One region of the Bacillus sp. H1a genome, then DNA from elsewhere that is predicted to be linked to it. Evidence: riboswitches for the same ligand, from Rfam matches in the RefSeq annotation. Region 1 holds a riboswitch; each other region holds the start of a gene.
The links. A riboswitch is a leader RNA that binds a small molecule or an ion and turns the genes downstream of it on or off. The one in region 1 is predicted to bind thiamine pyrophosphate.
Positions count from the first base shown of each region.

Region 1 (7,808 bases):
ATGATTTAATAAAATATTTAGTGCTTCATCCGGATTTTTCTTCATGAAATCATAGCCTTTTTTCGCACCACGTAAAAAGGCTTGCAACGCTTCCTTATCCTTTTTCAAAGTTTTATCACCTGTTACAAATACAAGCTCATGATAATTCGGCACCCCGTAGTCAGCTGGATTAAAGTAAGCTGGTTCATGACCTTCATGACGCATAACAGGAACCTCATGGTTAATGTATGCCCCTGTTACAGCATCTACTTTTTTCGTAATTAACGCTGGTACTAAATCGAATCCAACATCGACTACTTTCACTGTATCTGGATTACCACCATCTTCTTTTACCATCGTTTTTAAATACGCTTCACTTAAAGGTGTTCCAGAATATCCAACTGTTTTTCCTTCTAAGTCTTTAGGTGACTGAATACCTGCTGATTTCAGCGATACAACATGATTTAACGGCGAACGTACGACAGCTCCAATTGATTTCACTGGAATGTTTTCATTTGCTCTTGCAATCACAACATCTGGCTGATAATACAAACCAACTGTCACTTTTCCAGCAGCTGCTAATGTTAATGGATCAGTCGGATTAGAAGGGAATTTAATATTCACCTTTACTCCTTCTTCTTTAAAGTATCCTTTTTCAATTGCGGCATAAATAAAGCTATGTACCGCATTCGGATACCAATCCAGCATTACTGTTATTTCTTTCTCTTTTTTACTCTTATCTGATGCTGAATTACTAGAACATCCTGTAATCATTGCAACTAATAATGTAAACACAAAGATGCGTTTTAATAATTTCATGAATGTTTCCTCCAACTAATGAATTTCCTTTCTAATATCGAAACAAGTATGACGAAGAAAATAGCTAATAATGATAACAATACAATTGGTGCAAATACCCCCGCTCCGTCTAACTGCGTCATCATTCTTTTACTGAAATATCCAAGCCCAGCTTGCGCACCGAGCCATTCTCCAATCGCTGCCCCAATAACGCTAAGTGGTACCGCAATTTTTAACGCTGAGAAAAAGTAAGGAAGAGCAGATGGCAACTTTAGCTTTAGAAAAACATCTTTTTTCGTTGCACCATACGTAACTAAAAGCTCTTCCCATTCTCTTTTCGTACTGCGAAGTCCATCATACGTATTGACCGCAATTGGGAAAAATGTAATTAAAACTGTGACAACAACCTTACTCCAAATGGTATATCCGAACCATAAAACAAATAGCGGCGCAAGCGCTGTAATCGGAATTGTTTGCGAGGCAACTAATAATGGATAAAATGCTCTTTCCATCCACGTACTCGCATTCATTAACATTGCTAGCCCTACGCCCAAGACGATAGAAATAACAACACCTATTAAAACGACATACAACGTTGCAGGTAAATGAACCGTAAATAATATATCTTTCAGCGCCCATATCTTCATTACAATTGCAGAAGGTGATGGCAAAATGTACATCTCATCTACAATTCTTGCTCCTACTTCCCAAGCAATAAGTAAAATTCCACTTAATGTGAGGGCAGGTAATAGCTCCTTCAAACGATTCATCATACAAGTACCTGCCTTTGTAACATACTAAGAAGCTCATCCTTAAGCGCTAACACTTCAGGCTTATGTAAATCTTTTCTTGTTCTGTTACGTTCAAGCGGCACAATTCGCTCAGTTAAAGTAGCTATCGGCTGCTGCTCTACAACAAAAATACGATTAGAAAGAAAAAGGGCTTCTTCAACGTCATGTGTAATAAATAAAATTGTTTTTTCCCACTCTTGCCATTGTTCAAACAACCATTCCTGCAAAGATGCCTTCGTTAAAGCATCCAACGCGCTAAACGGTTCATCTAACAATAATATCTCTCCGCCTGTTAATAAAGTTCGGATAAAAGATACGCGCTGTCTCATACCACCAGATAAATCTTTCGGATATTTTTTCTCGTACCCTTGTAAACCAAATTTATGTAACAGTTCCTTTGCCTTTACCTGTGCTTCTTTCTTCTGCACACCTTGGCACTCTAACGGTAAAGCAGCATTCTCAATAACTGTTCTCCATGGCAAAAGCATATCTTTTTGAGGCATATACCCTACAGGATGCCTCTTTGTTTCCATAAGCTCTATTTGTCCGCTGCTCGCCTCTTCTAAACCTGTAATAAGGCGAAATAAAGTACTTTTCCCACAGCCACTTGGTCCAATAATGCTCACAAACTCTTTTTCTTGTATATTGGCATTTAGTCCCTCTATGATTGGTTTTTCATCATAATGAAAGGAAACATTACGAAACTGTAGTATGTTCTTGCTCCTCAAATCCCCACATCTCCTTACGATAAGCCATATCCCAGAATAAATATTCAAATCGGCTGGAATATAAGAAAATCTCCTCTAATCGATCTAGCTCTTTCTCTGACTTCCCAACTGCCATTTCATTTAATAAATCTATTAACCAAATACAAAGGTTACCGTATTCTTCAGAACTATATCCTTGAATCCACTCCCCAAAGAACTCATGATCTCTTGCTCCAGGAATATCATTTAAACGCTTTCCAATCTCCCAATAGCTCCACATACATGGAAGTAAAGCTGCTATTAATTCTGCAAGTGTGCCATTTTGAGATACAGACATCATATAATTTGTATAAGCTAAATTTTTAGCAGATGGTTTTGCCGATTCCATCTCCTGGGCAGAAATCCCAAGTCTTTTTGCATATTGTTTATGAATCGTCATTTCACCATTTAAAATACCATCTATTTGCTCTGCAAATTTCGCCATAACTTGTGGATTCGTTGCCTTTACAACACCAATTGCATATAGTTTTGCATAATCCAACAAGTATAAATAATCTTGAATAATATAATACTGGAATTTATCTTTTTCTAAAGTGCTATCCCCCATACCTACTACAAACGGATGATTATGACTTTTCTCCCATACAGGCTGCACCGTCTCAAATAATCTTTCACAAAATTTCATTTATATTTCCCCTTCCTGTATATCTGTTTATCCCAATAAAAAAGCCACTTCTTTATATAAGAAGTGGCCACAGCAAATAAAAATATATTTTATTCGTTGTTCCACTTCCCTTCGCTAGTATTACCTAGATCAGGTCTGTAAGGGTTAAGGATTATTCCTCTCTCAGCACGAAAAGCACCCCTAGTGGTGTTAATATAAAATTTTCAAATAAAAAAGCCCCGTTTCTATACGCAAAGAAACGGGGACTCATTGTTAATGTCCGAATTGCTTCCCTACGCTAGCATAATCTAGATCAGGTAATGAAAAGGATCAAAGGCTTACGGCCCTCCTCTCAGCTGGCAACACCAGCTCTCCTAGCAAACTATAAAATTATCACTGTCAGTATAACATTGTCATAAGTCATCATCAACTATTTTAATTTTCTTAATTGCGCATTAAATCTTAACATGTTAAACAAATATAAATGCAGCTCCACAAATGATATATATATACGAATCTCTCTTCTAACATTATTTATATTGATTTCATATTACATTTATGTGAATAAGACCAATATATTGTATCTTTATACTATAATAAAATTACAACTATACAACTAGAGGAGGTCTTTATTACATGAATATGAAAGCTACAGCTTTAACAGCAACTACTATCGCAATTGCTTCGTTACTTCCTTATATGGGAGAATCCGATATACAAACAGCTGCTGCTAAGCAATCATCTAAAGCAAAAACGGGGTATGTAAAAATTGACAACGTTGCACTACATCAAAATAGCCATGCAGACAGTGCAATAATTGATAACATTCGATTTAATAGCCCAGTTACTATTCTTGAGACAGCTCAAGATTGGTATAAAGTATCCGTTAACAACAAAACAGGCTATATGAAAAAAGATGCAATTCTATTCAAAAAAAATGTTCAACAAAAGTATCAATATATCGTAAATGCAAACGCATTAAACGTTCGTTCTGAACCTAATACAGAATCTTCTATTCTAGATATATTGCCAAATGGTCAATTCATTACAATTCAAGGTGAACAAGGAGATTGGTACAAAATATTACATAACGGCCAAATTGGTTACGTACAAAAAACATTTGTATCTAATGGATCCACACCTCTAGTAAAAGGTATAACTGTACAAGGTTCTCCTTCTTATACTGTTGCAACACCCAAATTAAATGTGCGTAGCTCTGCTAGCACAAATAGTGCAGCAATCGGTTCTCTGCAAAATGGTACACAAATACAGGTAGTAGAAACAGTAGGAACTTGGTATAAAATTCGTTTTGGCACAGGATACGGATATGTGGCAAAACAATATGTAGTGCAAAATCAAGCGCAAGCTAAAACAACCGCTTCACCTTCATCAATTCCAGCAGTTTTCAAATTCCCTACCCAAGGGAAAATCAGCTCAACATTTGATATGCGCTGGGAACAAATGCATTATGGTATAGATATTGCAGCACAAGGCAACGTCTCTATTCAAGCTGCTGCTGCAGGTAAAGTTGTGAAATCTTATTATTCGGCTAGCTACGGCAATGTCGTGTTCATCGCCCATCAAATAAATGAGAAATTATATACAACAGTTTATGCTCACATGAAAGATCGTACTGTACAAGCTGGTGATCAAGTACAAACCGGACAATTACTAGGTCATATGGGAAATACAGGATATTCATACGGACAACATCTCCATTTTGAATTACATAATGGGGAATGGAATTTTGAAAAAACAAATGCAGTGAACCCACTGCCATATTTAGTTAGGTAAATTGTATGCCACGCAATATACCTCTCTTTATTGAATACCTGGCTTTTTTAGGTTTAATCTGTTGTTTAATCATTTATAATACGAACACTGTATTTTTGTCTATTATCATTGCTTTTGTTGCTTTAGAAATTATGATGGAATCATTCCAAGTTCAACTGAAACAAAAAATTGCCCATATTTATAATGCAATTTTTCTTTTGAGCGCTCTTATAACAAATATAGTTAGTAATGGTTTTTATTTATCTACCGCATTTCCTGTATTCTTTATGGCTGTTTTATTATTCATAGCTAGATACGTTAATGCTCCTAAAAACCAAAAACACGAACAAGAAGCTTAGAAAGAGGAGACACTGTGTACCAATCTTTCAAAGATGACCCAATGAAATATATATTGAATTTATATGAAAAAACGAATACTTTTTTTGGTATACAAGGCAGTTATACTGCTCAATTTTTTCTTTATGGAATGTTATTTCTTGTCTTAATTACTTTCTCCTTGTTTTACTAACAAAAAAGGATCTCACATAAAATTTGAGATCCTTTTTAATTTATATTAATTTTTGATATGTAAAGTCCTCTTTATCCACAAGCATATTTTTCATAAATAAAACTAAGATTATATTTTTTCTCTAAGCTCATTCTTTGTTCATCATCACACCAATAGAAAAGAATATCATGAATCGTTGCATAACGTTTATTTTTAAGAAATAGTTTAAAGAATGATGGCAAACAATCATGTAATTGTATAAATATATAATTGCGTAGTATTTCTTCTTTATATTCAATGCCCTTACAAATATACAGTAATTCTTCACAATAATATGCATGCTGCGGAACTTGAATCATTTCGAAAAATGGTACATAAGAAAGTAACTTTCCAATAAAATGATCGTATCGATCCATTAACCCTATCGTCATATGTTCCATCATTTCTTTCATCACATACAAATAATCGTCTACGTGCGTTGTCTTTAGTGGATCTAACCGATCAGAAATTTGAGACAGTACAGCTTTTTGACAAGCTATAACAGCTTGACTAGGCCCATAATATGATAGGAAATCTGTGCATTTACGATACTTGCGCAGTAAATCATTTGTATATAAATCATACACAAAAGTATTACAATATATTGCTAGACCCATCATATCACTATTTAGCTGTTCTTTTGATAGAGTCTTAGCTTGCTTACACATATAAAAAAACGTAAACTCCAATACTTCCTTATGAGATAATAAATGTCTACACTGCATTATACATTTCTCACTAAATTTAACTCTCTCCCAAATCCCTACATCTCCATTATCCAATTCACCAATACGATGTTTAATGATTAAATAGTTTAGAGCAACCGCTTGCGTCAAAAGATCCCATGTTTCATATTCCAATGAAGTTTGGACAAATTCGTCTAACCCTTGATCAATCATAAATGTATATGCTTCTTTATACCAACCAATCTCTTGGCATAAGCGAAGAATACGTACTAAAGTGGGAATTTCATCTTTATGAAACTGCGGTAAATCTTTCGCTTTATTCATTCCATATACGATGAAAGCCGCTAAATTTTCTTCTTTATAAAATTCTTTTTCTTTCCATACTAAAATAGTTCGCTCTTTCCCTTCACCTTTCGGATGACGCGGTACAAGCAAAGAAAATAACTCAGCGAAATTCCTTGGTTCTACGTATGTATCTGTAACCAAATTCCAATTCGGATCGCCCTGTACAGCCCTCATATAATTCCCCTTCCCTTTTTATCTACATAGGAAATATTAATTCCTTATCTCACCAAAATAGATTAATATTGTTATATTCAAAATCTATCATAATACTTATATCTATTAGTATATCACTTTTTATCTCATTAAAAATTATGAATCACAAATTTTAAAAAACTATCGAAAATATTAATCATGCATAGCTAGTATATAATCTTTCAGCTCTATCATGTTAACACATCACCTTTATCCATATAAAGTTAAAATGATGTATATTTTTTTTGTGTATACATTGAAGCTATACTCAGTGGGGCGTTCCAAGCAACGAGACTCCCACCTGCTCCCTTCGCTTTCACAAAGTTGTGAGGTGAGAATCTTGCCGCCCGCAAATAGCGGGATAAATTATTTTGTATGCTCTGATATTTCACTTAAAGCAAAACCAGCTTGGTCATCTGCTACTTCTCTTATAGCTAAATCTCCCAAGGCTAACATACCAACGAATTGACCACCTTCAACTACTGGCAACCTTCTAATTTGATGCTGTGCCATCAATTCTGTAGCTCTCTCAATAGAATCATCAGGAGAAATTGAAACGATATTTGTCGTCATTACATCTGTAATCTTATTAGATCCTGGATGTTTTTCAGCAATTCCACGCACAACTAAATCCCGGTCCGTCACAAGACCAATAACTTGTTCATTCTCAACAACTGGAATCATACCAATTGCTTCTTCCTTCATTTTTACAGCAGCCTCATATACATTATCTAGTGGTGTACACTGTACAATATTTGTACTCATAAGTTCTCGAACCTTTGTCATTATTCTATCTCCTCCTTTTAATACATACTATAGCTTTTCCTAAATTCCTTTATTTATTTCAGGAAGACAGCACAATAAAAAGAGGTTGAAGATATAGACATACTAAAAAAGAGTCAGCAAATTGCTGACTCTTTTTTTATGACCCGTACGGGATTCGAACCCGTGTTACCGCCGTGAAAGGGCGGTGTCTTAACCACTTGACCAACGGGCCATGGCTCCGCAGGTAGGACTCGAACCTACGACCGATCGGTTAACAGCCGATAGCTCTACCACTGAGCTACTGCGGAATAAATATATGGTGGGCCTAAATGGACTCGAACCATCGACCTCACGCTTATCAGGCGTGCGCTCTAACCAGCTGAGCTATAGGCCCATATACTTTTTTACAGGGGCAGTAGGAATCGAACCCACACTGGAGGTTTTGGAGACCTCAGTTCTACCTTTAAACTATGCCCCTAAATGATGCCGGCTAGAGGACTTGAACCCCCAACCTACTGATTACAAGTCAGTTGCTCTACCAATTGAGCTAAGCCGGCAAAA
Region 1 is NZ_AYMH01000047.1:652-8,459, reverse strand. It holds gene U860_RS0122065 (ABC transporter substrate-binding protein) at 1-798, opposite strand, end outside; gene U860_RS0122060 (ABC transporter permease) at 795-1,547, opposite strand; gene U860_RS0122055 (ABC transporter ATP-binding protein) at 1,547-2,296, opposite strand; gene tenA (thiaminase II) at 2,265-2,960, opposite strand; TPP riboswitch at 3,050-3,152, opposite strand; TPP riboswitch at 3,213-3,325, opposite strand; gene U860_RS0122045 (SH3 domain-containing protein) at 3,576-4,733, shown strand; gene U860_RS0122040 (hypothetical protein) at 4,739-5,071, shown strand; gene U860_RS0122030 (DUF3965 domain-containing protein) at 5,313-6,464, opposite strand; gene U860_RS0122025 (CBS domain-containing protein) at 6,849-7,268, opposite strand; tRNA gene U860_RS0122020 (tRNA-Glu) at 7,408-7,479, opposite strand; tRNA gene U860_RS0122015 (tRNA-Asn) at 7,481-7,555, opposite strand; tRNA gene U860_RS0122010 (tRNA-Ile) at 7,565-7,641, opposite strand; tRNA gene U860_RS0122005 (tRNA-Trp) at 7,655-7,725, opposite strand; tRNA gene U860_RS0122000 (tRNA-Thr) at 7,732-7,804, opposite strand.

Region 2 (7,808 bases), on a different contig from region 1:
TGATACATACGAAATGCTGAATTGTCTTTAATTTTTCTCTTTTCCATTAACTGCTGAAAACGCAAAGTTTTTACTGTTAGTTCTTCTTGTAATTTTATTCTCTCAACCTCATCATAACAGCAAGCGATTAAATCCTCTATTTTTAATATATCTTTTTGCAATTCCATTTCTGGTGGAATCATACCCGCATTTTTCAATATTTTATAACTCATTCTTAATTCTGGAGGTACCATTGAAAGGTCTTCTAATTGTAGTGGTTTTCCTTTTCCCGGAATATTATTGAGATCTCGATTCCGTATTGCTTGACGAATTTTTTCTTCAGCAATATTCAAAAACACATCCACACTATTCCCTCCTTTACATATTTTTACTATTATTTTACATGAAATTTCAGTTTTCTGCTACATTACGCAATAGCAAAGACACACAAGTTTTGGATTCTAAAATTAGTAGTAAAACAAATAATCGTTATGTAATTACTAATGTAGGGTGGAGTGGCGAAATTCCTCCGGGTGGATTCGTTACAATCAGAGGCGCAGGAACAGGAAATCCTGCTGAACTTTTAAATGCAGTCATTAGTGAAAACTAAACGTAACCTTATTTAATTATTTCAATAAGGTTTGGATTTAGGTTTTAACGTTAATTCCTAAATTCAAACTTTTAATTTTATAAAAAGTAAAAAATAAACATTCTAATAATCTATTATATTTATATTTAGTTTCTAATATGAAGTTTGTATGAAGCTCAGCTGAATTTTACATGAATTTCCTTTAATTACTATTGTCTTCCCATACTAATCACATTATCCTTTACATATAGGAATAATTTTTATTCCACTTCAAACTATCTATATATATACAAAGAAAGATAGTGGCCTATTAGGGAAAGGCATCTAGTATTATTATAAATATAATCGCAGAAAAAGCACGCTTATAAGCGCACCATAAGAGTGCTTCTTCATACAATTCTCATGTAAGAATTCTCGAAAATCATGTTAATTACAAAGAAAAGGCATTAGCTCATAAAAGCTAATGCCTTTTCTTTGTGATTATTTTTAAACGTTCCATTCTTCAATATTCCATACTTTTGTTATCCACGCTTTATAGAAAGAGGGCTCATGTGAAACAATTAAAACCGTACCTTTATATTGTTTTAACGCTTCCTGCAAAGCCATCTTAGTCTCTGTATCCAAATGGTTAGTTGGTTCATCTAAAATTAAAACATTGCTTTGAGTTACGATAAGTTCGCATAATCGTACTTTCGTTTGTTCCCCTCCACTTAATAAATGGATAGGTTTTAAAACATGATCTTCTTTCAATCCGCACTTTGCTAATGCTTGTCGGATTTCTTTTCTTGTCATATCTGGTCTCCCTGCCCATACTCTTTCTAGTGCAGTTATTTCTGAAGCGAATTCCTCTTGTGCAAAATAAGCTGGTTTTACCCGTTCACCAATAAAAACTGAACCGCTTAACGGCTTTATTTGTCCTAGTAATGTTTTTAACACTGTTGTTTTTCCAACCCCATTATGACCAACAATTGCAATCTTTTCCCCTTTTTTTACTTGAAAATCCAATTCTGGAAATAACGGTTCACCATAACCAATTTTCAGTTTCTCTACCTGTAATATACGACTCACTGGCTCAGTATAAACATTAAAATCAAAACGCGCACGAGGTACATCGTTAACCTTTTCCACCTTTTGCATTTTCTCTAATACCTTCTCACGACTTTTTGCTTGTTTCGCTTTTCGAATTTTATTTTTTTGAATAAAGGTTTCTAAATGTGCAATTTCTTTTTGTTGTTTCGCATACGCCGCTTGTAATTGTTTCCTTTGTAATTGATAACTTTGCAAAAAGGCTTCATAATCTCCTACATAGCGCTTAACCTTTCGTTCTTCTAGATGATAAATGACATTCGTAATATTGTTCAAAAATGCCTCGTCGTGCGAAATGATAATATAAGCTTTTTCATACATTTTTAAATACGATTGCAACCATTCTATATGCGCTGTATCTAAATAGTTAGTTGGCTCATCTAATAATAAAACATCCGCTTTTTCTAAAAGGAGTTTTCCAAGTAATAACTTTGTCCGCTGACCACCACTTAACTTTGAAACATCCTTTTCCATCCCTATTTCAAACAAGCCTAAACCGGTTGCTACTTCTTCAATTTCTGTACGAATTTGATAGAAATTAGAACCTTCAAGTATCGTTTGTAGCTCGCCATACTTTACTAATAGTTTCCCTATCTCTTCCGTTATAGCCATCTCTTCTGTAATTTTTAACATTTCACATTCAATCGCATACAAACTAGAAAATGCACTTTGCAAGTATTCTTCAATTGTTATACCTTCTTGTAAATCCATATGTTGCTGTAAAAAGCCAACCTTCACATGTGGAAACCATTCAATTTTCCCATCATCATGTATAAGTTCTCCTGTTAACAGGCGTAACAATGTTGATTTTCCAATTCCATTTTTCCCTACTAACCCAACATGTTCGCCCTTTAATAATCGAAAACATGCATTATATAAAATAGTTTTCTCACCATATGAATGGCTTACATTTTCTACTGTTAATATACTCATTTTATCTCTCTCCTCTACTTATAGTTCATAAGCTAAATAGAGAGAACAACAGCATAAAGACTTATTTAGTTGTACATATAAAAATGGGTAAGGTGAATACACCTTACCCATTACAATTTATTATCGTAAAAAAGGATTAAGGTTCTTTACCTGCTGTCTTCAATTTAGCTTAATCTTTAAAAATGGGCAGACTTCTCCCATATCAAGCTAAAACCATTTGAAGAACAGTCAATAAAGTCATTTTATCCTTTCACTCCTTTTACATTTGTTATATTACGAGTATAAACTACTCTGTTATATTCTATTCGCTATTTTTCCTTTTGTTCCTTCTTATTCATTTCATGTTCTGCAAAAAAGCCTCTTAACAGTAATTATACTAAAACTGTTAAGAGGCTTTTTCTATTTTTTCATATAAGGAGCCAATACTCTTAAAATTTCTTCCTTATCTTTCTTTAACTCCAGAGATGTTAACATATCCATTGTTCGCGGTCGAGGTAATTTCACTTGTACCTCTCCAACAATTGATGCCGGTCTTTGAGATAAAATAAATACGCGATCAGAAAGCAAAATTGCCTCATCTAAGTCATGTGTAACCATAACAATTGTCTGCTTTTCTTGATGCCAAGAATTTAAAAGCCAACTGTGTACTTCCATTTTTGTAAATGCATCTAATTTTCCAAAAGGCTCATCGAGTAGCATAATTGGCTTTTCACATAAATATGTGCGAAGGAAACTAATTCTTTGACGCATTCCACCTGATAGCTCATCTGGGTAATGATTTGCATATTCATCTAGCTCAAACTGCTTTAATGCTTCCATTCCTTCTGTCAGCCTTTGTTTTTTAGGCTTCCCTTCGATTTCTAATGGAAGAACTATATTTTGCAAAGCAGATCGCCACGGTAGTAATAAATCTTGTTGTGGCATATAACTAACAACATCTTGTTTTTTTACATAGTTCTCGTTATAAAACACTTCTCCGCTCGTTGGTTGTTCAACACTCGCAATCATATTTAATAATGTGCTTTTTCCACAACCACTTGGGCCCACAAAGGAGACAAACTCTCCCTCTTGTATGGAAGCACTAATATTTGCTAATACATTCTTTCCATCGAAAGCTTTTACAATATCTTTTATTTGTAATCCACTCATTTTTCACTTGGAAGGAATTCATTTGTAAAAGCATCTTTTACATCAATTTTCTTTTTAATAACTTTGTTGTCATATAAGAAATTCATGTAATTCGTCCAAATCTCTTCCTTCTGTACTCCCCACGCTTTTGCATCATCTTGATACTTTGTACTTAACCACTTTTGACTTTCTTGTACTAATTCTTTATTCACATCTGGAACAGCCTTAATTAAAATATCAGCAGCTTCTTTCGGTTCTTTAATTGCAAAATTATAACCTTCCGTCGTTGCAGTCATAAACTTTTTCACAAAATCTTTATCTTGCTTCGTATGTTTTTCACTTGTAATAATGACAGGACTATAGAAATCGAGTGCTGGATCTAAGTCTTTTACCATAATTGTATTTAACTCTTTTCCTTGACGCTTCGCTTCAATTCCATCCCATCCATAATAAATCCATTCAAAGTCTGCATCACGACCGATTGATTTAAAGAAATCTGTTTGTCCAAGAATAATTTTTTCAACTTTATTAAAATCAGCTTGATGTTTATCCATAATTGTCTTTAACGTCGCTTCTTCTGCTGGTCCTCCCCAGCCACCATAACGTTTACCTTCAAAATCTTTCGCTGAAGCAATATTATCTTTCTTTAACGATGCAAAAGCAGATGTATTATGTTGAATAATTGCACCGACCGACACAACAGGAATACCTTCAACGCGAGCCAATGTTACATTTTCTTGTGCACTTATCGCAAAATCAGCTTTTCCTGAAGCTATCATTTGTTCGGCCGTAACATTATCACCTGGTTGAATGATTTCTACATCTAACCCTTGTTTTTTATAATAATCTTTAGTCTTCGCCACATATAAACCAGTATGGTTTGTATTTGGGAACCAATCTAAAACGACTTTCACTTTCTTTTCTTTGCTTGTGCTCTCTTCTTTCTTCGCCGCATTACATCCGGCAACACCAACTGCTAATAATGCAGCTAACATAATTTTTAAACCTTTTTTCATTTTCTGCCGCCCTTTCTGTATATCCATGGTGCTGTTATTCTTGCCATAAATTCAACAATAAAGTACAGGAATAATGTCACCATGACGATAATCGCTGCAACACCAAATACTCGAGCAGTTAAAAAGGATTTTGTAGCTCTCGTAAGCATAACCCCCAACCCTTCACTTGCACCGAGCCATTCTCCGATAATTGCCCCCATTACGCTATATGTAACTGCAATTTTTAAACCTGAGAAAAAGTATGGGAGCACTGCTGGCAACTTTACTTTCTGGTAAACTTGCCATTTCGTCGCCTTCATTGTTTGTAACAGTTTCAGCATATTTTTATCTACCGTTTGGAAACCTTCTAAAATGCTAAGGGCAATTGGGAAGAAACAAACAAGAATAACAACCATTACTTTTGGCAACATTCCGTACCCAAACCAAATAATAAATAATGGAGCGAGCACAACGATTGGAATTGTTTGCGAAATAACTAGCAACGGATTCATTAAAATCCGAAATAACGGGATAACATCCATAATGATAGCAATACTCGTCCCAAGTATAATTGCAAAAAACAACCCAATTATTACTTCCTGTAACGTTTGCACTGTATTCGGTAATAGTAAATCTTTCATTCCAATTAACTCTTGCACAATTGCTGATGGCTTCGGTAAAATCCACGGCTCAATTTTAAATAATGAAACAGATCCTTCCCACATAGCAATGAGAAGGATAAGCCAAATTGTTGTAATTATTTTAGATCGCTTCTGGTTTTGCATATTCATCACGGTACTTCCAAACCTTTTCGTCAATCGTTACGCCCGTACTTGGACGATAGTGAATTTTAATAGAAGTGATAACTTCTTCTGCTCCAGCATCGACGCAAGCTTGTTGCGCACGTTTAATGACGTCAAGAAGTACATCTAATTCTCCTTCCAACGTTGTTTCCATTGCCCCTACTTCATAACGAACTCCCGACTGTTGTACAACTTCAATTGCTTTATCAACAACGGAATACACATCTTTGTTCTTCGCTTGTGGTACTACTGAAAATGAAATTGTAACTTGTTGTGACATAATAAAATCCCCCTTACAAAATATGTTTCCAAAAAAAAGAAAAGGCTTTCCTACCATGTAGGAAAGCCTTGTATACAAGTTATTCTATAATAACTTATGCTACATCACTTTAAAGTAACTCCCTACGCTGGCATTATCCAGATCAGGTTGAGGGTCGATGTATACTTACATCCTCTCAGCCAATTGGCTCCCCGGTTCTTAATTCGTTTTCATTGTAGCATGATTTATTTTATTGAACAAACAAAAGCATGTATAATCATTTCATTTAACTTTTGAATTCCCCAATTAACTCTTGTAACTCCTGTGAAAGCCAGCTTAAAGAACTAGCTAATTCAGCAATATCTTGTACAGACATTTCCTGTTCTTTCATACTTTCTTCAATATTACTACTACTATTCGCATACGTATTTGCGATAAGTGATAGTTCATTTACAACACGAACAATATTTTGGCTATTTTGCAATATATCACTTGAATTGCTAGAAACAACTCTAACTTGATTTGTAACAGATTGTGCTGACCTTGAAATTTGTTCAAAGAAAGCACCACTACTTTGAACAAGTTTAATTCCTGATTCTACTTCTTTTGAAGCTTTTTGCATTGAAACAACAGCTTCTTCCGTTTCAGCTTGTGTTTCCCCTATTAATTTCGCTATATCTTTTGCTGATGCTTCCGTCTGCTCTGCTAATTTACGCACTTCATCAGCAACAACGGCAAATCCCCTTCCGGTTTCCTCAGCACGTGAATCCTCAATAGAAGCATTTAAAGCTAGCGAATTAGTTTGATTTGAAATACCTGTAATTACAGTTACAATATCACTAATTTCTTTTGATCTTGTTTCCAAAGAATAAATGATAGAAGATAAATCTTGTACTGCATTTTGTATTATGTTCATTTGATTAATCGTCTGTTCAATAACACCATTTCCTTTTACTGAATGGTGCTCCATACCTTCAGACTCTTTCGCCATTTGTTTTACAGCATTCGTTATCTCTTCCATCTTATCTTCCATTTCATATACAATACCTAAATACTGTGGTACTGCAGTTTCTTGTGACTGAGCGCCAGCTCTTAACTCAACCATAGAACTTACGATCTCTTGAACTGCCATGCTATTCTCTTTCGTACTCACTGACAATTCTTGTGAAGATGAGGAAACCTGTTCTGCTGTCTGCTTCACTTTATCTATAATTCCTTTAAACTTCTCGATGGTATTATTAAAATACGCATTAATAATACCAATATCATCTGGTCTCTCCTCTAATTTAATACTTAAATCACCTTCACCGACTTTGCGCAATCCTTCACGTAAATCTCGCAATGGAGCAAGTGCGTTACGTACAATTAAGAATTGAATAACAGTTGCAATTAAAACAGAAATACAAATAAACATTAAACCTTGTATAATGAATTTTTCCTTTGTACTAGGAACAATAGAGGCATCTACATCGGCTGCAACAATTGCCACAATATTATCTTCTCCATCTTTAATTGGCTCTAATATCGTTACCCATGATCCTAATTCGTCTTCATATACTTCTGTCATGTTTGCTTTTTTCGTGCTCATTACTTTATCATATGCTTTCATCCAACGATCTGGTTGTTTATAATAGTCTCCCGGCTTTACTTCAACAACATTTGCTAAACCTGTAGACAAACCGACGATTTGTAACTCACCTTTTTCATTTTTTTTCGCTCCAACAACATACGTTTGTCCAACACTGTTCAATTCTTTCGTTGATTCATCTAATTTCTCTGTTAATTTCTCTCTTTTTTCTCTTTCTGCCGTTGGGTCTTTTGCAACATCTCTCAATATTTCTGCGTCTAATTTATGTAATACCGTATCTCCAGTTTCAAAAGAATGCCTTTCAAATATAGACATCATACTATTTTGAAACATATTAAAACTTAACGCCCCCATACTACCAACAAGCGTTAGAATAACGAGTACAGTTAACAATACATTCTTTTGAAGAAACGATAGCTTATGCCAATATTTTTTCATTCACATTACC
Region 2 is NZ_AYMH01000055.1:9,560-17,367, forward strand. It holds gene U860_RS0124095 (DUF1992 domain-containing protein) at 1-344, opposite strand, end outside; gene U860_RS35690 (hypothetical protein) at 434-589, shown strand; gene U860_RS0124105 (ABC-F family ATP-binding cassette domain-containing protein) at 1,055-2,587, opposite strand; gene U860_RS0124110 (ABC transporter ATP-binding protein) at 2,987-3,736, opposite strand; gene U860_RS0124115 (ABC transporter substrate-binding protein) at 3,733-4,731, opposite strand; gene U860_RS0124120 (ABC transporter permease) at 4,728-5,501, opposite strand; gene U860_RS0124125 (MTH1187 family thiamine-binding protein) at 5,473-5,793, opposite strand; TPP riboswitch at 5,896-5,997, opposite strand; gene U860_RS0124130 (methyl-accepting chemotaxis protein) at 6,059-7,798, opposite strand.
Region 2: linked by a shared signal. The riboswitch ahead of U860_RS0124125 (MTH1187 family thiamine-binding protein) and the one ahead of tenA (thiaminase II) in region 1 are both predicted to bind thiamine pyrophosphate.

Region 3 (7,808 bases), on a different contig from region 1:
TTTTATTAACTTTTGCAATTGGATTTTTAGTAGGCACTTTCTTTTTAACACCGGATTTAGATACGTATAGTAATGCGTATAATAAATGGGGATTACTCCGCATTTTTTGGTATCCATATAGGAGCGTAATGCCCCATCGTTCCTTTTTCACACATACGATTATACTTGGTGATATTATTCGTATTGCATACATGTTAATCGTGTTTTATCCGTTTTTATTCCTATTAAATATGATAGCATTGGACGGGAATTTAATAGAAATTGCGAAGGAACATGAGGTTGAAATTGTAACGTTTGTAATGGGAATTGTAGTGGCGAGTACGCTCCACATTATAGCGGATAAAGTGAATACGCGCCGAAAGAAAATGATGAGAAAAAAGAAGAAACGCAGAAGATAAAGGACACTTGCAAATTGCAAGTGTCCTTTTTTAATTAAACGTTTGTTTAAAATTAAGCTTTCAGCACTTTAATACCTTTTACGATGTTCCAAATGAAGTAGTATAAGCTAATGATTCCGCAAATACATAAGACAATGATTGCTCCGATTCCAAGTGTTACATCAGGTTGTTCAGATCCAATACCCATAATTCCTAGAATAATTAAACCGATAAATGTAGCGATACTTGGAATTATGTGTGTCCATAGAGCTCGTTTCGCATGTGGCTTTGTTTCAGAATCGCCTACAATCCAAACGATAATAGGGAATAAGATAGGCGCAAATAGTACACTAAAGTATGATAAAGCTGCTAGTATTTTGTTTCCGTTCATATATATCACCTCATAAATAATGTCCGTTGTTATATTTTTATTATGCAGGAAATTTGTCTAGCTTCCTATCGATGAACCTTACAAGAACGTGACGTTTTTGTAAGATTTTCACGCGAGATAATAAAATTTTCAAAAAAATCTTTTTTAATGGAAAATGATATGTTAAAGTAGAAATGAAACTTAGTGAAAACGTTTTCTTAAACGTTTTTTATTTTTAGGTTAAAAGGTATGATGACCTGATAGTCTATTGATAAGGTTATATTTTATTTAAAAGGGGATTATTGAGGGGGAGAGAACAATGAACACATGGACACAAGTTTATGACCCATTCGGTAACATTTGGATTTCCGCAGCGGTCGCACTTATTCCAATTATCTTTTTTTTCTTAGCTTTAGCAGTTTTACGCATGAAGGGGTATGTGGCAGGATTTATTACAGTTGTATTAACAATTTTGGTGGCGTTATTTGCGTATAAAATGCCGTTCACAAAGGCAATGACAGCAACCGGGTATGGTTTCTTATACGGATTATGGCCAATTGCTTGGATTATCATTATGTCGGTATTTTTATATAAAATTTCTGTGAAAACAGGTCAATTTGATATCATTCGTGCATCTGTATTATCAATTACAAATGACCATCGATTACTCGTTATTTTAATCGGATTTTCATTTGGAGCATTTTTAGAAGGGGCAGCAGGATTTGGTGCACCAGTAGCGATCACGGCAGCGCTTCTTGCAGGTCTTGGATTAAATCCTTTATATGCAGCAGGTCTTTGTTTAATCGCAAATACTGCACCAGTAGCGTTCGGAGCAATGGGGATTCCGATTACAGTTGCTGGACAAGTAACAGGCATTGATCCGCATAAAATCGGACAAATGGCTGGACATCAATTACCGTTCTTATCTTTATTTGTTCCATTCTTTATCGTATTTTTAATGGACGGTTTTAAAGGAGTAAGACAAACGTGGCCTGCTTTATTTGTAGCGGGTAGTTCATTTGCAATTACACAGTTTATTACAGCGACGTTTTTAGGGCCAGAACTTCCTGATATTACGTCAGCACTTGTAAGTTTAGTAAGTTTATCGCTATTCTTAAAAGTTTGGCAGCCGAAAGAAATTTATCAGTCTAAAGAAGCGAATAGCGAAGTAGCAGCAACGACGGTGACATCTATGCCGAAACTAACAGTAGGAAAAGTAGTAAAAGCATGGTCTCCGTTCATTATTTTAACTGTGATGGTAGTCATTTGGAGCCAAAGTTTCTTTAAAGCATTATTCGCTCCAGGCGGCGCTTTAGAAAGTCTTGTATTTAAGTTTGAAATTCCAGGCTTGCACAATTTAGTAATGAAAGCAGAGCCTATTGTAAATAAACCAACACCTTATGAAGCAATCTTGAAATTAGATATTTTATCAGCGACTGGAACAGCGATTTTAATTGCGTGTATCATTTCTATCTTTATTTTGAAAATGAGTGCAAAAGATGCAGTAGCAACATTTAAAGAAACATTAAACGAACTGAAAATGCCAATTCTATCTATTGGATTCGTATTAGGATTCGCATTTATCGCAAACTATTCTGGTTTATCTTCTACATTAGCGTTAGCGCTAGCAGGAACTGGCGGACTATTCCCGTTCTTCTCACCATTCCTAGGCTGGATTGGCGTATTCTTAACAGGATCAGATACGTCAGCGAACGCACTGTTCTCGAATTTACAAGCAATTACAGCGCAGCAAGTTGGCGTATCTGAAGTGCTTCTCGTTGCAGCAAATACAACAGGTGGTGTAACAGGTAAAATGATTTCTCCGCAATCGATTGCGATTGCTTGTGCGGCAGTTGGTCTTGCTGGAAAAGAATCAGATCTGTTCCGTTTCACGGTGAAACATAGTTTATTCTTCGTTATTATTGTTGGGATTATGACGTATGTGCAGGCTTATTATTTGACTTGGATGATTCCGTAAACAATAAAAGAATTAACCTTTGCATTTTTCAGATTATCGTGTATGATGGGAAAGTATTGAAAATTAAATCAGTGATAAACTAGGGGTGCCTAACGTATGCGTAGGCTGAGAGAGAAGCGTGTGAACTTCTTAACCCTTTGGACCTGATCTGGCTCGTACCAGCGTAGGGAAGTTAACGGCTTTACATAATTATGTCTTTATGAGCCAGGTCCTTATTTTTTTATGGACCTGGCTCTTTTTATTTTGGCATACGCTGGCCATATCTCGTCCTTGTCACGAACAGGGGGGCAATAAAGGTTATGAAACAGTCTGTTTCAGCTGAGCAAATTGAATTGAAATCGAGTTTACCAGGGAGTAAAAAAGTATATGTGGATGGACCACGTGAAGGTATGAAAGTACCGATGCGCGAGATTGAACAAAGCGACACGAACGGCATCCCAAATCCGCCAATCCGTGTGTATGATACGAGTGGCCCTTATACGGATCCTGAGTATAAAGTGGAGTTGGAAAAGGGGATTCCAACGCCGCGCCACTCTTGGATCATCACGCGTGGTGATGTGGAAGCTTATGAAGGGCGCGAAATTAAACCCGAGGATGACGGTGTAAAGGTGGCTTCAAAACATACACCTGTTTTCCCGCAAATGAATCGCAGGCCGCTTAAAGCGAAGCAAGGTGCAAATGTTACGCAAATGCATTATGCACGTAATGGCATTATTACATCTGAGATGGAATATGTTGCGATTCGTGAAGGGGTAGAGCCAGAGTTTGTTCGTAAGGAAATTGCGGAAGGACGCGCAATTTTGCCAGCTAACATTAACCATCCAGAAGCAGAACCGATGATAATTGGACGTAATTTCCACGTGAAGGTAAATGCAAATATCGGAAACTCAGCTGTCTCGTCTTCCATTGCAGAAGAAGTAGAGAAGATGACATGGGCAACGCGCTGGGGTGCGGATACGATTATGGATTTATCTACAGGTAAAAATATTCATACAACACGTGAGTGGATTATTCGTAATGCTCCGGTACCAGTTGGAACAGTGCCAATTTATCAAGCGCTTGAAAAAGTAAACGGGATTGCAGAAGATTTAACGTGGGAAGTGTATCGCGATACGTTAATCGAGCAAGCGGAGCAAGGCGTTGATTACTTTACGATTCACGCTGGTGTATTACTTCGTTACATTCCAATTACTGCAAAGCGTACGACAGGTATCGTTTCCCGTGGTGGTTCTATTATGGCGCAGTGGTGTTTATTCCATCATAAAGAAAACTTCCTATATACTCATTTTGAAGAAATTTGTGAAATTATGAAGCAGTACGATGTTTCGTTCTCTCTTGGAGATGGGTTACGTCCAGGTTCCATTGCAGATGCAAACGATGAAGCACAGTTTTCAGAGCTTGAGACACTTGGTGAATTAACGAAAATTGCTTGGAAACATGATGTGCAAGTTATGATCGAAGGACCTGGGCATGTACCGATGCATTTAATTAAAGAGAATATGGAGAAAGAACTTGATATTTGCCAGGGCGCGCCGTTCTACACACTTGGGCCGTTAACGACTGATATCGCACCAGGTTATGACCATATTACATCAGCAATTGGTGCAGCGATGATCGGCTGGTTTGGAACGGCGATGCTTTGCTATGTAACACCGAAAGAACATTTAGGTTTGCCGAACAAAGATGATGTTCGTGAAGGGGTTATTACGTACAAAATTGCTGCGCATGCGGCCGATCTTGCGAAAGGGCATAAAACGGCTCATCAGCGTGATGATGCACTTTCAAAAGCACGATTTGAATTCCGTTGGCGCGATCAATTTAATTTATCTTTAGATCCTGAACGTGCGATGGAGTATCATGATGAAACGTTGCCAGCAGAAGGGGCGAAAACAGCTCATTTCTGTTCGATGTGTGGACCGAAGTTTTGCAGTATGAGAATTTCACATGATATTCGTGAATATGCGAAAGAAAATGATTTAGAAACGACAGAAGCAATTGAAAAAGGAATGAAAGAGAAGGCAGAACAATTTAAAGAAACTGGTAGTCACTTATATCAATAATACGTTACACCTCTTTACTTGATTGATCACACTGTACCTAGCTTAAATATAGAAGAAGCCCCCTTTGCTAAGACGGTAGCAAAGGGGGCTTCTATTTTCCCTTGAGCAAACGTAGCTTGTCTCAAGTTTGTACTGGTAGTATATTCAGCAAAAAATAAGAAGAACTAGACGTATAATGGGATGATGTGAATATGTGTTTTTTTAGATATAAGGCAAGTATACATAGTAGTGAAATAACTATTAGGAGAGGTTTCTAATAAATGAGGGGCATTCTATGTTTGAATGCCCCTCATTTATTATTTTTCCTTCAAAAAAGTTCGATCCTTCAAGAATAAATTCCAGAAGAAAATAAATCCTGGTAGTAAAATTGCAATCCCGATTGCGTAAAGAATAAGCAATGCATAAAATGTTTCGGTCGTCGTAAAGCTTGTAAATACAGTTACATCTGGGTAAATGATATATGGTAAATGCGCGACGCCGTAAGCGTAGCTTGCAAATGCATACTGAGCGACAACAGCTAAAACTGCAATACGAGGGAAGCCTAGTGTGTTGTATTTCTTATTTGTCCACCAAAGGGAGGAATAGCCGATAACAAATAAAACGATAGAAACTGTAAACCATGGGAATTGTTTTATTAATCCCTGCATAAGCCAGTGTGTTTTAGGGTCCATTACAACGAGAGCAATAATAGCAGTAACAAGCGTTGCGGGACCAAGTATGATGGCATTTCTTCTATAAATTCGGTACGTATCTTCAGAACTTTGTTCTCTCGCAAAATCAGCAAGGAAGAGAGAAGAGAGAAATAGTTCTGATGTTAGTCCGAAGAGCATATAACAATATATAACGGGGCTAGAAAGAAGCTTTCCATAAAGGAGCACTTCTTTTCCTTCAGACATTGTAATATAGGCGCCCTCTGTGACGGGTAGAACGGTAATTAATAGAGCTGGAATTAGGAGTCCAGTAATCCCTGAAATAATACGAAGAAGATGTTGGTATTTCGGCAAAGAGTAAGCAAATACCATAAATGTACTTCGAATCGCAACGAGTACTAAAATTAACATAACTGGTACGAACATAACCGTTGCAAGGGTAAAGGCTGCTTTTGGAAAGAAACCGAGAAAAGCGACTACGACAAAGACGAGAAACGTATTTGTTACTTCCCAAGTTGGTGATAAGTACCGATTGGCAAGCTTTGCAGCGAGTGTCGGATGTTTAGCGTATACCATGCCCCAAAAACCAGCTCCAAAATCAATGGACCCTAATATACTATATACGAAAATAAGAGCCCATAAGATGATGATTGCAATGCTTTCCTCATGCACGAGAATCGCCTCCTTGTTGATGTAAATCATTCTTTAGCGGATGTCTCTTAAAGAATGTCCGTAGTACAAAGACTGTTAAGATAGCGAGTCCGATGTATAAAATGATGAATAGGACAAATAAAGGACCGACGAAATCGGCACGTGTAGCAGCATCTAACGTACGTTGCATGCCATAAATTGTCCATGGTTGGCGACCACTACAACTGAAAATCCATCCGAATTCAATACCGAGCATCATAACAGGTCCACATGCAGCAGTCGCCCAAAGAAGCCATTTCGGTAACTCCGCTCCTTTTTTTCGATAAACAAAGTACCAATACATGAGGGCAATAGCTGCGACAGCAAAGGTAAATGTAGCAGAGCCGACCATTAAATTAAAAAGCGTATGTGTATAAAATGGTGGCCACGTTTCTTGCGGGAATTCATTTAGCCCTTTTACGACGGTACTAGGATCGAGTCCTACTAATAAGCTGAGCATGTTTGGAATTTCGAGTGCATAGTTTAGTTCAAGGGTATTAGGATCAACAACCCCGCCAATTGATAAAGGAGCATGTGATGTCGTTTCAAATAAAGCTTCAGCAGATGCTAGTTTTTCGGGTGAATGTTTATGTAAGGCGATAGCAGACTCGTGCCCTGAAAGCCACATCGTAGCACCAGTAATGAAAGTAACGACAAGTCCTAAAAGTAATCCTTTTTTATGATAAGCAATTTCACGTGCGCTTATATCTCGTTTCAATAATTTAAATCCGGCGATAGAGGCGATAACTGCTGCTCCAGTTGCATATGCCGTAATAACAACGTGGAATGCACTTGTACCAAAGCTCGGATTAAAGAAAGCTTTCCACGGATCAACGTTAAAAACTGAGCCATCCGGACTCATTGAAAAGCCCGCTGGTGTATTCATCCATGTATTTGCTGATGTAATAAGCACGGCGGATGCAGTGGCACCAAGCATAACGAAAAAGAGCGAGACTAACCTCATAAAGGGAGGTAGTTTATCAGCTGCATATACGTAAATAGACATGAATAAAGCTTCCAAAAAGAAGGCGAAAATCTCAATTTGAAAGGGAACGGAAATAACTTGACCAACAATTTTGGCGAAGCCAGGCCAAAGAAGTGAAATTTGCACACCAACAATTGTTCCAGTAGGAATTGCTACACCGAGAAGGATGGCAAAAGCCTTTGTCCATCTTTTTGCCATAATGGCATAGTCAGAATCCTTCTTCCAGTGATACAATATTTCACTTATAAAAATCATTAAAGACAGTCCGACTCCAAGCGTTGCAAAGATAATGTGGAATGCTAGTGAAGAACCGAAAAAGGCCCTTGCTAATGTTACAGTATCCATATGTATACTCCTCTTCTCTTTTTGCCATTATTTTCTGATTGAATTGGAAGATTTATTCAAAAAACTACCAAAAATATGTGTGTATTTAAAAAAGTGAGTGTGGTAATATGATTTTGAAATATTCGAAAGAGAAAGAAATATAAAATCGGTAATATCTTGTTTGTTTTTTAGCAGGTAATATTTTATAATCTTTTATGCGAACATAAGTTCTTATTAGACGTGTTACGTTTATAGAATGAAGAAGTTTATGTGAAATGGAGAGGGTGTCTTATGTATCCTGAAGTCATTAAAAAGATGGCATTTTCAAAAGAGCATAGAGATTTATTATTAAAGTTGTATAATAAAGAAATTAC
Region 3 is NZ_AYMH01000019.1:23,140-30,947, forward strand. It holds gene U860_RS0108325 (metal-binding protein) at 1-398, shown strand, start outside; gene U860_RS0108330 (DUF4870 domain-containing protein) at 451-768, opposite strand; gene lldP (L-lactate permease) at 1,067-2,725, shown strand; TPP riboswitch at 2,797-2,912, shown strand; gene thiC (phosphomethylpyrimidine synthase ThiC) at 3,025-4,785, shown strand; gene U860_RS0108345 (cytochrome d ubiquinol oxidase subunit II) at 5,082-6,107, opposite strand; gene cydA (cytochrome ubiquinol oxidase subunit I) at 6,100-7,455, opposite strand; gene U860_RS35800 (hypothetical protein) at 7,726-7,808, shown strand, end outside.
Region 3: linked by a shared signal. The riboswitch ahead of thiC (phosphomethylpyrimidine synthase ThiC) and the one ahead of tenA (thiaminase II) in region 1 are both predicted to bind thiamine pyrophosphate.

Region 4 (7,808 bases), on a different contig from region 1:
GTGCGTTTGTAGTGCGGGATACATTTTTACGATGACCACACTCGCGATCTTGGCATACAAGCATTTTACCTTTTTTACCGTTTACTTCTAACATTGGTTTACCGCAGTCTGGACAAGACTTCGTTGAGATATTGTCGTGTTTATATTTTTTATCGCTCGATTTAATTTCAGCAACAATTTCTTTCGTATAGTTTTTCATTTCTGAAATAAATACTTCTTTTTTTAATTTACCTTTTGCGATCGCTTCAAGTTTTTGCTCCCATTCACCAGTTAGTGTAGGAGATTTTAGTTCTTCTGGCACTAAATCAAGTAACTGACGCCCTTTTGATGTAATGTGAATGTCTTTACCACGTTTTTCAATTAAGAATGAATTGAAGAGCTTATCGATGATATCCGCACGTGTAGCTACAGTACCTAATCCACCAGTTGATTTTAATGTATCAGCAAGTTGTTTGTTTTGCGTATCCATGTATTTTGTTGGGTTTTCCATCGCTGAAAGTAACGTTGCTTCATTAAAACGTGCAGGTGCTTTCGTTTGACCTGATGTTTGGACAATTAGTTTTATGTTTAATGTATCGCCTTTTTCAATGCGAGGTAAGATTTGTTCTTTTAAATCGTCTACTGCATCATCATCTTCAAATCGATTTTCATATACTTCTTTCCAACCAGCATGCAAAATTGTTTTTCCGCGTGCGATGAACGTTTCATCACCAATTTTTGTGCGTAATGTTAGTTGTTCATATTCAAAGGCTGGGAATAAAACTGCTAAGAAACGTTTCACAACTAAATCATAAATTTTACGTTCTTTATCTGTGAAAGCTGAGAAATTTACATAGCTCTCTGTTGGGATAATTGCGTGATGATCGCTTACTTTACTATCATCAACAAATGATTTATTAGATTTTACAGGTTTTTGCAATACTTTATGCGCTAAAGGACGGTATTCTCCGACGCCACATGCCTTCAGACGCTCTGGAAGCGTTCCGACGATATCAGATGAAATGTAGCGTGAATCTGTACGAGGATACGTTAAAACTTTATGTTGCTCATATAGTTTTTGCATAATGTTTAATGTTTCTTTTGCAGAGTAACCAAAGATTTTATTCGCATCACGTTGTAGTTCAGTTAAATCGTAAAGACCAGGAGCGAACGACTTCTTTTGTTTCTTATCAATATCTACAACAGTAGCATTTTGCTTACTGATTTTATTCACAAGTGCATCAATTTTTTCTTTATTAAAGCTGCGACTATTTCCTTTTATATCCTGCCAAGTTAGCTTTAATCTCTCAGCTGTTTGAGCTTCGATACCGTAGTAAGTTTGAGCTTTAAAATTCTTTATTTCGTCTTCACGGCCTGCAATAATGGCTACAGTAGGTGTTTGGACACGACCACAATTTAGTTGGGCATTAAAGCGGGTAGTTAATGCTCGAGTCGCATTAAGACCGATATACCAGTCAGCTTCTGAACGTGCGACAGCTGAAGCGTATAAATTGTCATATGCTTTGCCAGGCTTTAAATTTGCGAAGCCATCTTTAATTGCTTTATCAGTAACCGATGAAATCCATAAACGCTTAATCGGTTTGTTCATTTTAACTTTATCGATAATCCAGCGCGCTACTAATTCACCTTCACGGCCAGCGTCTGTAGCTATAATGATTTCACTTACATCTTTTCTAAGTAGCTGGCTTTTCACAGCGTTAAATTGTTTTCCTGTTTGTTTAATTACCGTTAGTTTTAAACGCTCAGGTAGCATTGGTAAATCTTCTAAATTCCACTTTTTATATTTTACATCATAGCTTTCTGGATCTGCTAATGTAACGAGATGGCCTAAAGCCCAAGTAACAATATATTTACTACCTTCAAGGTAGCCGTTTCCTTTTTTATCACATTTCAGTACACGTGCGATATCACGTGCAACAGAAGGCTTTTCAGCAATTACAATACTTTTTGCCATTTTAAAAACATCCTTTCAAATTTCCATACGTTAAATATAGCATACATCTTTGCTGGATTCAGTTATGCTACAGGTTTGAAATATTTCCGATTAAATGAATGAGGGAGGATTTACGTATATAAATAAAAGTTTGATATAAATGTCAGATTTTTGAGTGTATACGTTGACATTGTAAATGAATTTCATTATCATTAAAGGGGGTTACCAAAATATTGCCAAAATAATATATGGGAAAGTTGATTAATACATATAAATTATGTTCTTAATTGATAATGAAATTCATTTTAACCATAAGAAGGCAAGAAAAGGTTTTACCAAAAGAGTTATGATTTCTATCATTCTATAAATAGATGAGGGGGATAAAATGATAGGATTATAATCTGTTTAAAATCAGATGATGGCGACAGAACATAATCTGCACCATGAATAACTATGAAAAAAAGATATTTGTTTATTATGCTTATTGTTTTATCGATTGCTTCTATTTTCATTGGTGTAAAAGATATAAGCCTCATGGATATTGTGCATTGGGATCAAGATAAAATGCAGGTGGTATTCATTAGTAGGTTGCCACGTTTAATCAGTATTATCGTTGCTGGTGTGAGCTTAAGTATAAGTGGCTTAATTATGCAGCAATTGAGCAGAAATAAATTTGTATCTCCGACAACTGCGGGTACGATGGATAGTGCGAAGCTTGGGGTGTTAGTGTCGTTAATGTTATTTACGACAGCGAGTCCTCTTGAGAAAATGCTTGTTGCATTTGTCTTTGCATTAGCTGGTACATTTTTATTTATGCAAATTTTAAAGAGAATTAAGTTTAAGGATGCGATATTTATTCCACTTGTAGGGATTATGTTTGGGAACATTATTAGTTCCGTTACAACATTCTTTGCTTATAAATATGACTTAATTCAAAATATCAATTCCTGGCTACAAGGTGACTTTTCAATGATTATGAAAGGAAGATATGAGATTTTATATTTAAGTATCCCGCTTGTAATCATCGCCTTTTTATATGCAAATCGTTTTACTGTTGCTGGAATGGGAGAAGACTTTGCTGCGAATTTAGGGATGAATTATAATCGAGTACTAAATATTGGACTTGTTATCGTTTCTTTAATTTCCGCGTTAGTTGTTTTAACTGTAGGAATGATTCCATTTTTAGGGCTTATTATTCCGAATATTGTTTCTATTTATCGCGGAGATAACTTGAAGAATAGCTTACCGAACACTGCCTTGCTAGGAGCAGTTTTCGTACTAGCTTGCGATATACTTGGCCGGGTCGTAATTTATCCGTACGAGATTTCTATTGGTCTTACAGTAGGAGTAATCGGAAGCGGAATTTTCCTTTATTTATTGATGAGGAGAAACGCATATGCAGCTTAGAAAACAAAGAAATTATAAGATGATTTTGGCATTACTAGCCATTGTATCAGTTATAGTCATTGGGATATTTTTATTTATTAACTTAAATATGAACACATTAGATTATGCCTTGCCGAGAAGAGGTAAGAAATTGTTAGCGATGATCATAACAGGCGGAGCGATTGCATTTTCGTCAATGATCTTCCAAACGATTAGTAATAACCGTATTTTAACACCGAGTGTTATCGGTTTAGATTCACTTTATATGTTTATTCAAACGTTTGTTGTATTTGTATTTGGATCACAACATTTCACGATGATGAACACAAACGTAAACTTCCTTATATCAGTAAGTTTAATGGTGATTTTCTCACTATTTCTTTATAAGTTTCTGTTTAAAAGAGAAGGGAATAATATTTACTTCCTACTTTTAATCGGATTAATATTCGGTACATTCTTCCAAAGTTTATCGTCCTTTATGCAAGTGCTCATTGATCCAAATGAGTTCCAAATTGTACAAGGGAAAATGTTTGCAAGTGTAAATAATGTAAAAACAGAGCTACTAGTAACGTCTATCATTGGAATTGTATTGGTTATTGCTTATGTGTATAAAGAGCTGAAATTATTAGATGTACTATCACTCGGAAGAGATGAGGCAATTAATTTAGGAGTAGATTATGACAAAGTCGTGAAGAAGCTTTTAATTGTAATTGCAATTTTAGTATCTATTTCCACAGCGTTAGTAGGACCCATTACATTTTTAGGACTGCTTGTAGTAAACGTTGCACGTGAATGTTTGCATACATACAAACACAAATATTTAATAATAGGTTCTATCCTTATTAGTATTATCGCCTTAGTAGGAGGACAATTGATTGTTGAAAGAGTGTTTGAATTTAACACGACTTTAAGTGTCATTGTTAACTTTGTTGGTGGCGTGTACTTCATTTATCTTCTATTAAAGGAGAGCAAGTCATGGTAGAAGTAAGAAACATATCAAAGCAATATGGTAATAAAAATGTTGTTGAAGATGTCTCTATTAAAATAGCAAAAGGAAAAATCACATCTTTTATTGGTCCAAATGGAGCAGGGAAAAGTACGGTTCTTTCTATGATTAGTAGGTTATTAAAAAAAGATGCTGGTGAAATCTACATTGAAGATAAAGAAATTGGGGAATGGAAGAGCGATGAGCTTGCTAAGAAAATCTCAATTTTAAAGCAAACGAATCATATTAATTTAAGGCTTAGCATTCGAGAATTAGTTAGTTTCGGTAGATTTCCATATTCACAAGGTAATCTGACAAAGGAAGACTGGAGCCATATTGAGGAAGCTATTCGCTATATGGAACTTGAGGACATCCAGCATAAGTATTTAGACCAACTCAGTGGTGGGCAGAGGCAAAGGGCGTATATCGCAATGGTTATTGCTCAAAATACAGAATACATTTTATTGGACGAGCCACTGAATAATCTAGATATGAAACATTCTGTACAAATTATGAAAGTACTGAGACGACTTGTTGAAGAGCTTGGAAAAACGGTTGTTATCGTAATTCATGATATTAATTTTGCTTCTTGTTATTCCGATCATATCGTTGCTTTGAAAGATGGAAAAGTAATGAAAGAAGGTCCAACGAGCGAAATTATTGATAAAGCTGTTTTAAAAGATATTTATGATATGGACATCCATATAGAAGAGATATCTGGAAACAACATTTGTATTTATTTTTCATAAGAGGAAGTTATTTTTGATGGTGTAAATGTGCTATCGATTTAAATAATTTTAAAAATTTTATTGAGGTGATTGAAGTGAAGAAATTAGCGATGCTATTATTAACTTTCATGCTTGCTATTGTCGCTGTGGCATGTAGTAATGGTGCTTCTACTGACAAGAAGACCGAGGCAAGTGAAAGTAAATCAAAAGAAATTACGATTAAGCACAAATTAGGCGAAACGAAAGTTAAAACGAATCCGAAAAACGTTGTAGTATTCGACTTCGGTTCATTAGATACATTAGATAAACTAGGTGTTGACGTGGCTGGTGTGCCGCAAAAAAGTGTACCAGAATACCTTTCTAAATATAAAGATAAAAAGTATAAAAACGTTGGTGGTTTAAAAGAACCAGACTTCGAAAAAATCAATGAAATGAATCCGGAATTAATTATCATTTCTGGACGTCAAGCTGATTCATATAAAGAATTCGAAAAAATTGCTCCAACAATTTACGTAGAACAAGATACAAAAGAATACATGAAATCATTTAAAGAAAACACAGAAACATTAGCGAAAATCTTCGATAAAGAAGATAAAGCGAAAAAAGAAATTGCAGCAGTTGAAAAAGACGTGGCAGAATTAAATGAAAAAGCGAAGAAAAGCGATAAAAAAGCTTTAGTTATTTTAGCGAACGATGGTCAAGTAAGTGCATACGGCCCTCAATCTCGCTTCGGTATTATTCATGATGTGTTTGGCGTAACTCCTGTTGACCCAGAAATTAAAGCAGATACACATGGTAATAAAGTTTCATTTGAGTACATCCTTGAGAAGAACCCTGATTACTTATTTGTAATTGATAGAGGCGTAGTAACTGGCGGGAAATCTTCTGCTAAGCAAGTTGTTGAAAATGAACTGGTAAGTAAAACAAACGCTGTGAAAAACAAAAACGTAGTTTACCTTGATGCAAACTACTGGTACTTATCTGGTGGCGGACTTGAGTCTGTATCAGCAATGGTGAAAGAAGTATCAAAAGCTATAAAATAATAGTATGAAAAGAGTGATAGGATTCCCTATCACTCTTTCTGTATAAGAAAGTAAAGAACTTGTTATTTCACTAGAATGAGAGTAGACTTTGAAGTAGTTGAATAAAAAGCACATGGGAGTTTGCGGATGCAAACTGAGAGTATGACTAACCCGTCATTGACCATTTGAACCTGTTGGATAATGCCAGCGTAGGGAGAGTGTAAAAGCACATGTTCAGACACTTTGCATACGCAAAGTGTCTTTTTGTGTATCTCCCATCATTAAAGTTAGGAGATGAATAGAATGAATGTACAAGAAATTAGTAAAATAGTGGAACTGGTAAGAGAGTCTAATCCACTCGTGCATAATATTACAAATGTCGTTGTAACAAACTTTACAGCAAACGGTTTGTTAGCATTAGGAGCATCGCCTGTAATGGCATATGCAAAAGAAGAAGTAGCAGAAATGGCTAGTATTGCTGGCGCACTCGTTTTAAATATGGGTACACTTCGCCCCGAAGAGGTAGAAGCGATGTTACTTGCTGGTAAATCAGCAAATATGAATCATGTACCAGTACTATTTGATCCAGTTGGTGCAGGAGCAACTTCTTATCGAACAGAAGTTGCAAGGCATATTCCAGCTGAAATAAATTTAGCGATAATTCGCGGAAATGCAGCAGAAATAGCTAATGTTATTAATGAAAAATGGGAAATCAAAGGTGTAGACGCTGGTACTGGAAATGGTAATGTCGTAAGTATTGCAAAACAGGCAGCGGATGAATTAAATACAGTTGCTGTGATCACTGGAAAAGAGGATATCATTACAGATGGAGAGCGGGTAGTTCTTATTCGCAATGGCCATAGCATTTTAACAAAAGTTACTGGAACAGGCTGTTTATTAACTTCTGTAATAGGAGCATTTGCAGCAGTTGAAAAAGATTATGTGAAGGCAGCTGTCGCAGCAGTAACATTTTATGGAGTAGCTGCGGAACTGGCAGCAGCCAAAACGGTAGAAAAAGGACCTGGTAGCTTCCAAATTGAGTTCTTAAATCAATTAGCGAATACAACTTCAGAGGATATTGAGAAGTATGGAAAGATTGAGTTTGTACAGTAAGGAGGGGAAATAGATGTCGCGTATTACAATGGATGAAATGTCTAAATTACTACCAGTATATTTTATTATGGGTAGTAACAATTGTACGAAGGAGCCACTGCAAGTATTGAGAGAGGCACTAGAAGGCGGTATAACACTTTTTCAATTTCGTGAAAAGGGAGAAGGGGCTTTAACTGGTGAGAAACGTATTCGTTTTGCGAAAGAACTACAAACACTTTGCAAAGAGTATAATGTGCCGTTTATTGTGAATGATGACGTTGAATTAGCTCTTGAATTAGATGCAGACGGTGTACATGTTGGACAAGATGATGAAGGAATAACATCTGTTCGTGAAAAAATGGGAGATAAAATTGTTGGAGTATCTACACATACAATTGAAGAAGCACGCTGGGCGATTGAAAACGGAGCTGATTATTTAGGAGTTGGTCCTATTTTCCCAACGAGTACGAAAAAAGATACGAAAGCAGTTCAAGGAACGAAAGGGCTAAAGTATTTTAGAGAACACGAGATTACAATACCGATTGTTGGTATTGGCGGAATTACAATTGAAAATACAGCTTCTGTTATAGATGCCGGTGCGGATGGTATTTCGGTTATTTCTGCGATTAGCTTAGCTGATTCTGCGTATGAAAGTACGAAGA
Region 4 is NZ_AYMH01000055.1:20,587-28,394, reverse strand. It holds gene topB (DNA topoisomerase III) at 1-1,954, opposite strand, end outside; gene U860_RS0124170 (ABC transporter permease) at 2,387-3,340, shown strand; gene U860_RS0124165 (iron chelate uptake ABC transporter family permease subunit) at 3,330-4,301, shown strand; gene U860_RS0124160 (ABC transporter ATP-binding protein) at 4,295-5,053, shown strand; gene U860_RS0124155 (siderophore ABC transporter substrate-binding protein) at 5,128-6,075, shown strand; TPP riboswitch at 6,178-6,287, shown strand; gene thiM (hydroxyethylthiazole kinase) at 6,358-7,167, shown strand; gene thiE (thiamine phosphate synthase) at 7,181-7,808, shown strand, end outside.
Region 4: linked by a shared signal. The riboswitch ahead of thiM (hydroxyethylthiazole kinase) and the one ahead of tenA (thiaminase II) in region 1 are both predicted to bind thiamine pyrophosphate.